3 regions of the Mesorhizobium sp. RCAM 05104 genome follow, and region 1 is predicted to be linked to each of the others. Evidence: predicted binding sites of a transcription regulator. Region 1 holds the regulator's gene; each other region holds the start of a gene.
What was found. Region 1 encodes PhoB, which activates phosphate uptake and scavenging genes when phosphate is short. Its sites were predicted from a motif close to TGTCATNNANCTGTCAT; they were not measured.

Region 1 (3,520 bases):
GGACGCAGAGAGGACAAATGAGTCAGATGTTGTCTCCAGACATGACGATCGCCGCCGAGGCAACCGCCAAAGCCAAGATCGAGGTCAAGAACCTCAACTTTTACTACGGTCAGAGCAAGGCGCTCAAGGGTATCACCCTGTCGCTGCCCGAGCGCAGCGTCACCGCCTTCATCGGGCCCTCGGGCTGCGGAAAGTCGACGCTGCTGCGCGTCTTCAACCGCATCTACGAGCTCTACCCGAAACAGACCGCCGAGGGCCAGGTGCTGCTCGACGGTCAGAATATCCTTGACCGGTCGCAGGATCTCAACCTGCTGCGGACCAAGATCGGCATGGTGTTCCAGAAGCCGACGCCATTTCCGATGTCGATCTATGAGAACATCGCTTTCGGCGTCAGGCTCTATGAGAAGATCAGCAAGTCCGAGATGGACGGCCGTGTCGAGCAGGCGCTCAAGCGCGCCGCGCTGTGGACCGAGGTCAAGGACAAGCTCAACGCCAGCGGCCTCAGTCTTTCGGGCGGCCAGCAGCAGCGGCTCTGCATCGCCCGCACCGTGGCGGTGAAGCCGGAAGTCATCCTGCTCGACGAGCCGGCTTCGGCGCTCGATCCGCTGTCGACCGCCAAGATCGAAGAGCTGATCGACGAGTTGCAGGCCGACTACACGATCGTCATCGTCACCCACAACATGCAGCAGGCGGCACGCGTCTCGAAGCAGACCGCCTTCATGTATCTGGGCGAACTGGTCGAATTCGACCGCACCGAGAAGATCTTCACGTCGCCCCGCGAGAAGCGCACGCAGGACTACATCACCGGCCGCTTCGGCTGAGCTCAGACATACGAGGACTAAGATCATGGGCGAACATACAGTCGCTTCTTTCGACGAGGATCTCGGACAGATCAGCAGGCTCATCAGCGATATGGGCGATCTCGCCGGCTCGATGGTCGGCGGCGCGACCAAGGCGCTTTTGAATTCCGACAACGCCCTGGCACAGCGCGTTGTCTCCGACGACGCGATCATGGACGCGCGCCAGCGCGAACTCGACGACCGCGCCATCACATTGATCGCCAAGCGTCAGCCGATGGCCGACGATCTGCGCCATGTCGTCGGTTCGATCCGCATGGCCGGCGACCTCGAACGCATCGGCGATCTTGCCAAGAACATAGCCAAACGCGTCGGCACCGTTGGCCTCAGCGTCACGCCTCGCGACCTTTCGCACTCGATCGATGCGATGGCGCAACTGGTGCTGATCCAGGTGCAGGGTGTGATCGAGGAATATGCCGCCGCCGACGCGGCGGCGCTGGCCAAGCTCAGGAACGACGACGAACGCATCGACGTCAAGTACACGTCCGTGTTCCGCGAACTCCTGACCTACATGATGGAGGATCCGCGCAACATCACCGCGTGCACGCATCTGTTGTTCTGCGCCAAGAACCTCGAACGCATCGGCGATCACGTGACCAACATCGCCGAGAATGCGTATTATGTTTTGACCGGCACGCAGCTGCCCGCCAATCGCCCGAAGCAGGACGAGACGGCAATGTCCGCGCCGGCGGCATGACGACAGGGGTGAGCAGCCGATGATCGCGCCACGCATCATGGTGGTGGAGGACGAGGAGCCGCTGGGTGTGCTGCTCCGCTACAATCTGGAGTCAGAGGGTTACCAGGTCGAGGTGGTGACGCGCGGCGACGAGGCCGAGATCCGGCTGCAGGAGAACGTCCCCGACCTTCTGGTGCTGGACTGGATGGTGCCGGCGGTTTCCGGCATCGAACTCTGCCGGCGGCTGAGAATGCGCCCCGAGACCGAGCGGCTGCCGATAATCATGCTGACCGCGCGTGGCGAGGAGAGCGATCGCGTGCGCGGCCTTTCGACAGGCGCCGACGATTATCTGGTCAAGCCGTTCTCGACACCGGAGTTCATGGCCAGGGTCAAGGCGCTGCTGCGCCGCGCCAAGCCGGAAGTGCTGTCCAGCGTGCTCAAGGTTGGCGACATCGTGCTCGATCGTGAGTCGCACCGGGTCTATCGCAAGAAGAGCGAGATCCGGCTCGGACCGACCGAATTCCGCCTGCTGGAATTCATGATGCGCCACCCTGGCCGCGTCTTCTCGCGCAGCCAGCTGCTCGACAATGTCTGGGGCGAGACAATCTATATCGACGAGCGCACGGTGGACGTGCATGTCGGCCGGTTGCGCAAGGCGGTCAACAATGGCCGCATGCCCGATGTCATCCGCACGATCCGCGGGGCGGGTTACGCGATCAGGGAAGACTAGGGACAGTCCGGGCTCAAACCTGCCGGACGACGGTGCCGATCACATTGACGAGAAGGCGCGCCGCGGTCAGGGCCGACAGGCTGTCAATGTCGGCGGGAGGATAGAGTTCGACAAGGTCGAATCCCGCGATCCTGGCCCGCCTGCCGAGGCCCGCGATCAGATCGATCACCTGGGTGTAGGTGAGGCCGCCGGGCGAACGCGCCGCCACGCCCGGCATGATGCCGGGATCGAGGCCGTCGCAGTCGAGGGTTACGACGACCCGCGCCCCTTCCGGAATATGCCGGAGAGCGGCTTCGACGCCCTGGGCGTGAACCTCGCGGGCCGTTACAAGGCGGCTGCCATAGCGCCGTGCCGCTTCGATTTCGGTGAGGCGCGCGCTGCCAACGCCACGGATGCCGACCTGCACGATGCCGGCGACATGCGGCATCTCGCTCGCGCGGCGCATCGGGTTCGAATAGCCGTAGCGCTCGCCATGCACCTCGTCGCGCCAGTCGATATGGGCGTCGATCTGCAGGATCCAGACCGGCCCGTGATCCGCAAAGCCGGCGAGGAAGGGGATGGGCACGGAATCGTCGCCGCCGAGCAGGATCGGTACGGCCGGCAATGCCAGAACCTGACGCGTTTTCGCCTGGATTCGAGCCCTGTTGCCGGTATTGTCATGCATGGTGGTCGGGATGTCGCCGGTGTCGATGCAGCAGACCGGCTTGCCGTCGAACAGCGGGCCGCCGAGATCGAAATCCCAGTGCTCGACGAGCGTGGCATCGCCCTGACTCGCAACGCGGATGGCGTCGGCGGCCAAGGCATAGCCGCGGCTGTCCTCGCCGGGATAGGTGCTGCCGTGGCCGGCTCCGAAGATCACCGCGCGCGGGATACGGCCATCGGCAAGCCAATCGGGAAAGCCGAGAAAGGGAGGCGAGGCGGTCATTTCTTGGTGGTCCTGATGATGGTTTAGCTGAAATTTCAGTGTTGAGGGTGCGGGATGATGAGCATTGGCTGGGCGTGTCGAATTAGACAGCATCCTAACAGTTGGCGCGCCTAACTGACATCATACCCATCGTGAAGCCCGGTTCAGGTCGACCGGTCGTTCAGAATATGCGCTGATCCTCAGGCAACGTTCTTTCCGGCGCCCGTTCGTGCTTGCGCGCCCGGTGCGAAAATCTCCTGGTCGACGAAGGTCAGCGCGCGCATGGCGCAGCCTTCGCGGATCAGCGGCAGTTCGTTCGGCTCGGTGTCGAAGGAAATCGATTCCGAATGCTG
Region 2 (3,520 bases), 360 kb from region 1:
GGCGACCGAGGCCAATGCCGAGCGCACGGAAGGCAGCATCGACGGCGATTATGAAGCGCTTGTGCGGCTGCTGAAGGAAAATGAAGAGCTGAAGGACCGCGCGCTGCGCGTGGCGGCCGAGATGGAAAACCTGCGCCGCCGCACCGCGCGCGACGTGCACGACGCGCGCACCTATGCGGTCGCCAATTTCGCTCGCGACATGCTGTCGGTCTCGGACAATCTGCGCCGCGCGCTGGATGCGATTCCAGCCGAGGCCAAGGCATCCGGCGACGCCGGCTTCAAGGCGCTGATCGAAGGCGTAGACCTCACCGAGCGCGCCATGCTGTCGGCGCTGGAACGGCACGGGGTCAAGAAGCTCACGCCGGAAGGCGAGAGGTTCGATCCCAATTTCCACCAGGCGATGTTCGAAGTGCCCAATCCGGATGTCCCGGCCAATACCGTGGTCCAGGTCGTGCAGCCGGGTTATTCTATCGGCGAGCGGGTGTTGCGCCCGGCCATGGTCGGCGTCGCCAAGGGCGGTCCGAAGCTTGCAGCCGGCGAAGCGCAGGTCGAGCCGGGTCCGGTGAATGACGAGGCCGAGAAGGACGCGTGAACGGACAAGGGAATAGCGAGTAGCGAATAGGGAAATACGCAATAGCAGCTTCGTGCTATTCGCTATTTTCCACTTACTCTTTCATTGTTCGCTGCATGAACCCCATTGCGCTTCTCGACTATGCTGGTGTCGCCGTCTTTGCTGCGACCGGGGCGCTTGCCGCTTCGCGCAAGCAGCTCGACATTATCGGTTTCCTGTTCCTGGCCAGCGTCACCGGCATCGGCGGCGGCACCTTCCGCGATCTCATCCTCAATGTGCCTGTCTTCTGGGTGGGAAACCGCGACTATGTGCTGATCTGCGCGGTGGTGGCGGTGGTGGTGTTCTTCACGGCACATCGCGTCGAATCCCGTTACAAGCTGCTTTTGTGGCTCGACGCCATCGGCCTTGCCGCCTTTTCAGTGATGGGCGCGGCCAAGGGACTTGCCATCACCGGCTCGCCGGCGGTGTCTGTGATCACCGGCATGCTGACCGCCACATTTGGCGGCATCCTGCGCGATCTCCTGGCGGGGGAGCCTTCGGTGCTGCTGAGGCCGGAAATCTATGTGACGGCGGCTCTCGTCGGGGCAGCCGTCTTTACCATAGGCGATGTCGCCGGACTGCCGCAGATTGTTTCAGGACTGGCCGGCTTCGCCGCGGCGTTTGCCGTGCGCGGCGGCGCACTCCGTTTCGGCTGGGCGTTTCCGTCCTACAAGAGCCGGCCCGGCCGGCGGCCGGAAGATATTCCGTGAAGGTGAAGTGAGTGGCCAATAGGGAGTAGCGAACAGGGGGATGGCAGTCCGCAGGATTGCGGCGTGGCTTTCGCTGTTCGCTAACGTCAGGCAGCGAAGCGCTGGGCTTCCCCACCATAGTAGTTGACGTAGCGGGCGCCGATTTCCTTGACCGGCATCACCACGAACACGTCGACCGTCGAGAACTCGCGGTCGATGACGCAGCCGTCGCCGATGCGCGCACCGACGCGCAGATAGCCCTTGACCAATGGCGGCATTGCCGCGATCGCCGCCTTGGCGTTGACCGCCTCGATCGGCATCAAATCCATCGAGCAGTAGCGCCCAGAGACCGCGCGCACGTCCCAGGCCGAGTTCGTCCGGCAGTGATGGGCGAGGTAGGTGAACGCCTCGGCATGCGCCGCCGGCACCGTGCCGTGGAAAGAAGCGCAGCCGGTCATCACACCGATTTCGTAATGGTTGATGTAGGCCCAGATGCCTTGCCACAGCGCCTCGATGGTGCGCTTCGAGCGGTACTCGGGCAAGACGCAGGACCGGCCGAGCTCTAGGAAACGCTGGCCGGGGTGACGGGCGATGAGCTGGGTCAGCTCGAACTCGCCTTCGGAATAGAACCCGCCGGCCGCGGCCGCGATTTCTTGCCGCAGCAGGCGATAGGTGCCGACGATACGACGATGCTCCGGGCCCGAAAGCGAGGTATCGAAGACAAGCAGATGGTCGCAGAGCGGATCGAACCGGTCGGCGTCGCGGCGGTCATGCGCCTGGAACAGCTCCTTCCTGGCGCCGAGCTCGTCGTAGAACACGCGGTAGCGCACTTCCTGCGCGGCCGCGATCTCGGCCTCGTTGCGGGCGAGCCGCACTTCGAGATTGCCGATACGGCCGAGTGCCGCGCCCTTTATGACGGAATCGACGTTACGGCCGGCAAGCAATGCGCTGCTGGCGTTCGGCCGAGTGTCACATTCCGGCATAACTGTATGCACGAGTGATTCTCCTTCGAGCCATCCCTCTTGGCACGGGGATACGGTGTAGGTGCAACAGGATTGTGACAGTACCGTGATACGAGGTCGCGGGCAATACTTCGTCGGCTGGCGAAGACGGTCAACCGGCTACGCTTCGCGAGGATACGGGTCGACGCGGAGGAAGGAAAGGAGGCTCAGGCGGCGACCTGTCCCTCGACGGCGGCGACCAGCGCATCGGGGTCGAGCGGCTTGGTGACGAAGCCGCTGGCGCCATGGGCGAGGACCGCATGGCGCGTCTTTTCCTGGCTGTCGGCCGACAACACCATGATCGGCACAGGCGGCGCGGAGGTCTCCTCCTCATGGCGGCGGATGGCGGCAATCGCGTCCAGCCCGTCCATGACCGGCATGTGCAGATCCATCAGCACGACGTCGAAGCGGTGCTTGCGTCCGGCGCCGGTGACAGCTTCCACAGCGGCCTTGCCGTTGCCGACAACCTTGACGCGATGCCCGGCCTTCAGCAGCGTGGCGCGGGCCAGCATGGCGTTGATGTCATTGTCCTCGGCGATCAGCACCGACAGGCCCTGCTGGCGGTGGCTGACGGCACGAAACGCCGGCGCGCGGTGCGTTTCCGGCTGCGGCTGGGCGAGGGCGGCGGCATTGCTGCTCAACAGCACACGCAGAAGTGTTCCGCCACGCACTGGCCTGGCAAGAAAGGTTGCGTAGCCGCTGGCGCGGAACTCGCCAAGCATGCCGCGGTCGGTCGGCGCGATCAGCGTGATGGCCTCGCAGTCGGCGAAGCCGCTCTGGCGCAGGCGCTTGAGCAGCCTTCCATCGCTCTCCTCCATCGCGGCATCGACCAGAAGCACGTCGCAGCCGGCGGCGAAGGGCGCGGCCTGTGCCGCGGTGGTGGCGACATCGACCGCGCCGCCATTGGCACGGATGGTGCGGGCGATGGCATCGGCCTCGACGGCGTTTTTCGACAGGATCACCGCGCGCCTGCCCGACAGCGCGTTCTGCCGGCTCTGCGGTGCCTCGGTGGCAGATATCGCCGGTATTTCGAAGACGAATTCGGATCCCTGGCCAAGCCGGCTGGATACCGAGATCGCACCGCCCATGGCGATCACCAGGCGTTTGGAGATGGCAAGACCGAGTCCGGCTCCGCCATGCGCACGCGTCGACGTGCCGTCGGCCTGCTCGAACTCCTCGAAAATGCGCTCCATGTCCTCGTCGCGCAGACCCGGACCAGT
Region 3 (3,520 bases), 1.0 Mb from region 1:
TGCGCAGTTCGTCGCTCCAGCCATGATGATTGTCCTCGGCGATCAGCGACAGGATGAAAACGGCCTCCTCCAGCGCATCCGCCGCATCGTCGGCGCATTCGATCAGCTGCAGGAAGGGCAGCCAGCGCGCGTTGCCCGCGGCCTGGTCGCGCAGGCGCATCACCAGATGATCGGCCTTGCGTTCCCAGATCTTGGCGCGCTCCGATAGCTTTCGAGCGGCCTTGACGTCTGTTTCGTGGCCATACGCCAGCGCATCGCGTATGCCTTCGGCCAAGGCGTGGCAGAAGGCGGCGTGCTCGCCGAGAAGCGCGAACTCGTCCCGGTGACGGCGGACATGGCGCGACAGCAGCAGCCGGATCTGGTCGGCGATCAGGGCGGCGGTCTGATCCACCTGCATGGCATGGGAGGAAAGCACGAGCACCTCGGTCAGGAAATCCTGCGCCTCGGCCGCGCCCAGCACGCTGTCCAACCGGTCGCCGATCCGGAAATGGTCCGGCGACAGCGCTTCCATCGCGTCGAAGACCAGTTGATCGGCCCCGGCCATGAGCCAGCCCATATGGCCTGCCTCGCGATGGGCTGCCTCGGTCAGCACCGCGATGGAAAGCGGCTTGGCTACAAGCCGGTTCAGCCGCTTGCGTGCCCGGTTCCAGTCGATCAGGAAGACGATGCGCGCGCCCAGACCCTCAAGGGCCGCGTCGGCCGCCGCGAGATCGGCGCAATCGAAGCGCGCCGTGCCGACGACGTAATCGGCGCCCGAGTTCAGACCGGCGCTGCGCCGCGCGCCGACGTCCGACCATTGCGCTCCAATCTCCGACAGAAGGCCCTGGAAGAAGGCAAAGCGACGCTCGTGCAGGTCCGAATAGGTGAGCGTAATCGAAGAACCCTCGATCTGGATCACCAGCACATGCACGTCGTTGGTGCCGATGTCGTTCTGGATGAGCAACCGCGCCCCGTCGCGCGTCGCCGCCGTGTCGAGGCCGGGATGGTCGAATTTGAGCCTGCGCGTGCGGTTCAGCCCACGCATGAAGGCAGCGACGCGGGGGCGGTCGTCGGCATCGAGCTGCCAGCCATGGGCACCGTCGACCGTATCGTCCGACATGTCGACCGCCAGCCGGTTCAGGCTCTTGTGCAGATCCATCACCAGAATGTGGAACGTATCGCTCTCGCCCCGCTTTCCGCCCGTCAGCGCGAGCATTTGGGCGTCGTCGAGCACGCCCGCATTCAACTGGTCCAGCCAGTCGTACCAATGATCGACCCGCGCGATTTGCGCCTTGTGGTCGGCATCCGCGCTGCCTTCCAGCGGCCGGGCCATCAGGCGGATGTCCTCCCCGAGCAGCTTGCCAAGTCGCGCCAGGTCGGCAAGATGCAACGTCCCGCCCTCCAGCCAGGCTGTCGCCTGCATCTCCATGAGCCACGGCGCGTTGATATGGGCGGCCGCATAGTCGCGACGCAGGTTGGATAGCGGAGCCGCGCCATCCGCGGCATGGGCAGCCGCGGCCTGAAGCGCGGTCAGTGCGAATTTCAGCCGGTCATTGGCCGCAAGCGCACCGGTGATCCGGGCCGGCAGTAGCAGCTTCGATTGGCCGAGCGCGGCGACAACATCCACTTTTTCCATCTATCAGCCATCCATTCTGCCACAATGATACATTGTTCGATTCATTGCCTCGTTGTCCGCTTTCCAAATTTTATCGAAATCAGAAGCCGGCGTACTAACGGAGATCGAAGCACTGTCACAATATTGTTATGATAAATATACTCTGGAGTCCGCACTTCATCATTGATCTGGCGCAAAGCATTCGATGGAAGACTTTTCAGGAGTGATCGCTCGCAAAACGGAAGCTGCCATGATAAGCATCGTGCCCGGCGATGCCCTTCATCCCGCAGGGGTGGGCAAATGTCTGAAATCACGGCCCTTCTCAGCCCTTTCGGCTGCGGCAAGTCGGGATTGCGGCTCTGTTCGAATGGCGCCGACGAGATTTGGTGGGCATGCGAATGCCAGGCCGGGCTCATCCGGACGGGTCGATATCCGCGATCCCGGCACTCGACGCGCGTTGCCTCGGCTGGATCGCGCAGGAATGTTATGAACACCCTGATATGGCGGTGGCCCAGGCCTAGATGTCAGCCGGCACGGTGATGCCGAGCAGCATCTGCAGCCCGAACAGCACCATCAGCGAGGCGATGAACATGCCGACGAAAACGGCGGTGCCGACCGCGGCACCCTTGCCGATGGAGGCATTGGTCATGCGCCAGGTCAGCACCATCGACAGCGCGAACAACAGCAGCGACACAAGGCTCGAGATCTGGCTCGCGGACGTCAGGAAAAGCCTGATCAGCGCCGAGGGCAGCATCAGCCAGGCGGTGATGGCCGAAGCCCAGTTGCTGGCAACGACATAGTGGACGAAGCGGCTGCCTATGCCGGCACGCCGCGCGACCAGGGCAAGAGCGACCAGCGGCAGCACCCAGGAGCTGATATCGACCGTAGCCAGGCGGACGAGCATGCCGAAGCGTCCCGCGAACGCATTGGGATCGCCGATCTCGTTGGCAATGCCGACCCAGCCGACGATCAGCGCCGGTGCGGCAACGACGATGGCGAAAAAGGAGTTCCAGAAACCGTCGGCCGACAGGTCGAGCAGACGCAATCCGTCGACCTTGCCGAGCATAAGCCGCCAGGCGCCGGTCAGCGAAGCTTGGGTCTCGTCCGCCGAAAGCATCCTGCTCAGCCCTGTCCGAACCAGTCGTCGATGAAGCGCTGGTAGATTTGCGTCAGCGTTTCGAGATCGGTAATGGCGACGCGCTCGTCGACCATGTGCATGGTCTTGCCGACCAGACCGAACTCGACCACCGGGCAGTAGTCCTTGATGAAGCGCGCGTCCGAGGTGCCCCCCGAGGTGGATAGCGCCGGCTTCCTGCCGACCACCGCCTTGACCGAACCAGTCAGTGTCTCGATCAGCCTGTCGTCGCGGGTCAGGAAGACATGGCTCGGCCGATCGCGCCAGACAAGATCGTAGTCGACCGGCGTCTTCTTGCCCGGCCGGTATTTCTTGCGCTTCGCCGCCTGGTCGAGGCGATTGTGGATTTCCGCCTGGATCGTCTCGGCCGTCCAGGTGTCGTTGAAGCGGATGTTGAAGGTGGCGGTCGCCTTTGCCGGAATGACATTGGTGGCCGGGTTGCCGACATCGATGGAGGTGACTTCCAGGTTGGTCGGCTGGAAATCCTTCGTTCCCTTGTCGAAGACGGGATGCAGCAAGGCATCGACAAGGCTTATCAGCCCGCGCACCGGATTGTCGGCAAGTTGCGGATAGGCGGCATGGCCCTGGCGGCCATTGACGGTGATGGCGCCCGACATGGAGCCGCGCCGGCCGATCTTGATCATGTCGCCAAGCGCATCCGGGTTGGTCGGCTCGCCGACGATCGAGGCATCCCATTGTTCGCCCTTGGCCGCCGCCCATTCGAGCAGCTTGACCGTGCCGTTGATGGCCGGACCTTCCTCGTCGCCGGTGATCAGCAGCGAGACCGAGCC

Region 2: olsB (l-ornithine N(alpha)-acyltransferase) is a predicted target of PhoB. The motif match lies at 2,346-2,362, and genes of this name have one in related genera.
Region 3: AC56QP_RS16550 (DUF47 family protein) is a predicted target of PhoB. The motif match lies at 1,729-1,745, and genes of this name have one in related genera.

What each region holds. Positions count from the first base shown of each region.
Region 1 is NZ_CM185033.1:4,426,191-4,429,710, forward strand. It holds gene pstA (phosphate ABC transporter permease PstA) at 1-21, shown strand, start outside; gene pstB (phosphate ABC transporter ATP-binding protein PstB) at 18-821, shown strand; gene phoU (phosphate signaling complex protein PhoU) at 847-1,554, shown strand; gene phoB (phosphate regulon transcriptional regulator PhoB) at 1,574-2,263, shown strand; gene AC56QP_RS21700 (agmatinase) at 2,277-3,188, opposite strand; gene AC56QP_RS21705 (ROK family protein) at 3,368-3,520, opposite strand, start outside.
Region 2 is NZ_CM185033.1:4,784,768-4,788,287, forward strand. It holds gene grpE (nucleotide exchange factor GrpE) at 1-592, shown strand, start outside; gene AC56QP_RS23450 (trimeric intracellular cation channel family protein) at 688-1,320, shown strand; gene olsB (l-ornithine N(alpha)-acyltransferase) at 1,407-2,282, opposite strand; gene AC56QP_RS23460 (response regulator) at 2,468-3,520, opposite strand, start outside.
Region 3 is NZ_CM185033.1:3,381,107-3,384,626, reverse strand. It holds gene AC56QP_RS16550 (DUF47 family protein) at 1-1,615, opposite strand, end outside; gene AC56QP_RS16545 (transporter) at 2,112-2,711, opposite strand; gene dapE (succinyl-diaminopimelate desuccinylase) at 2,717-3,520, opposite strand, start outside.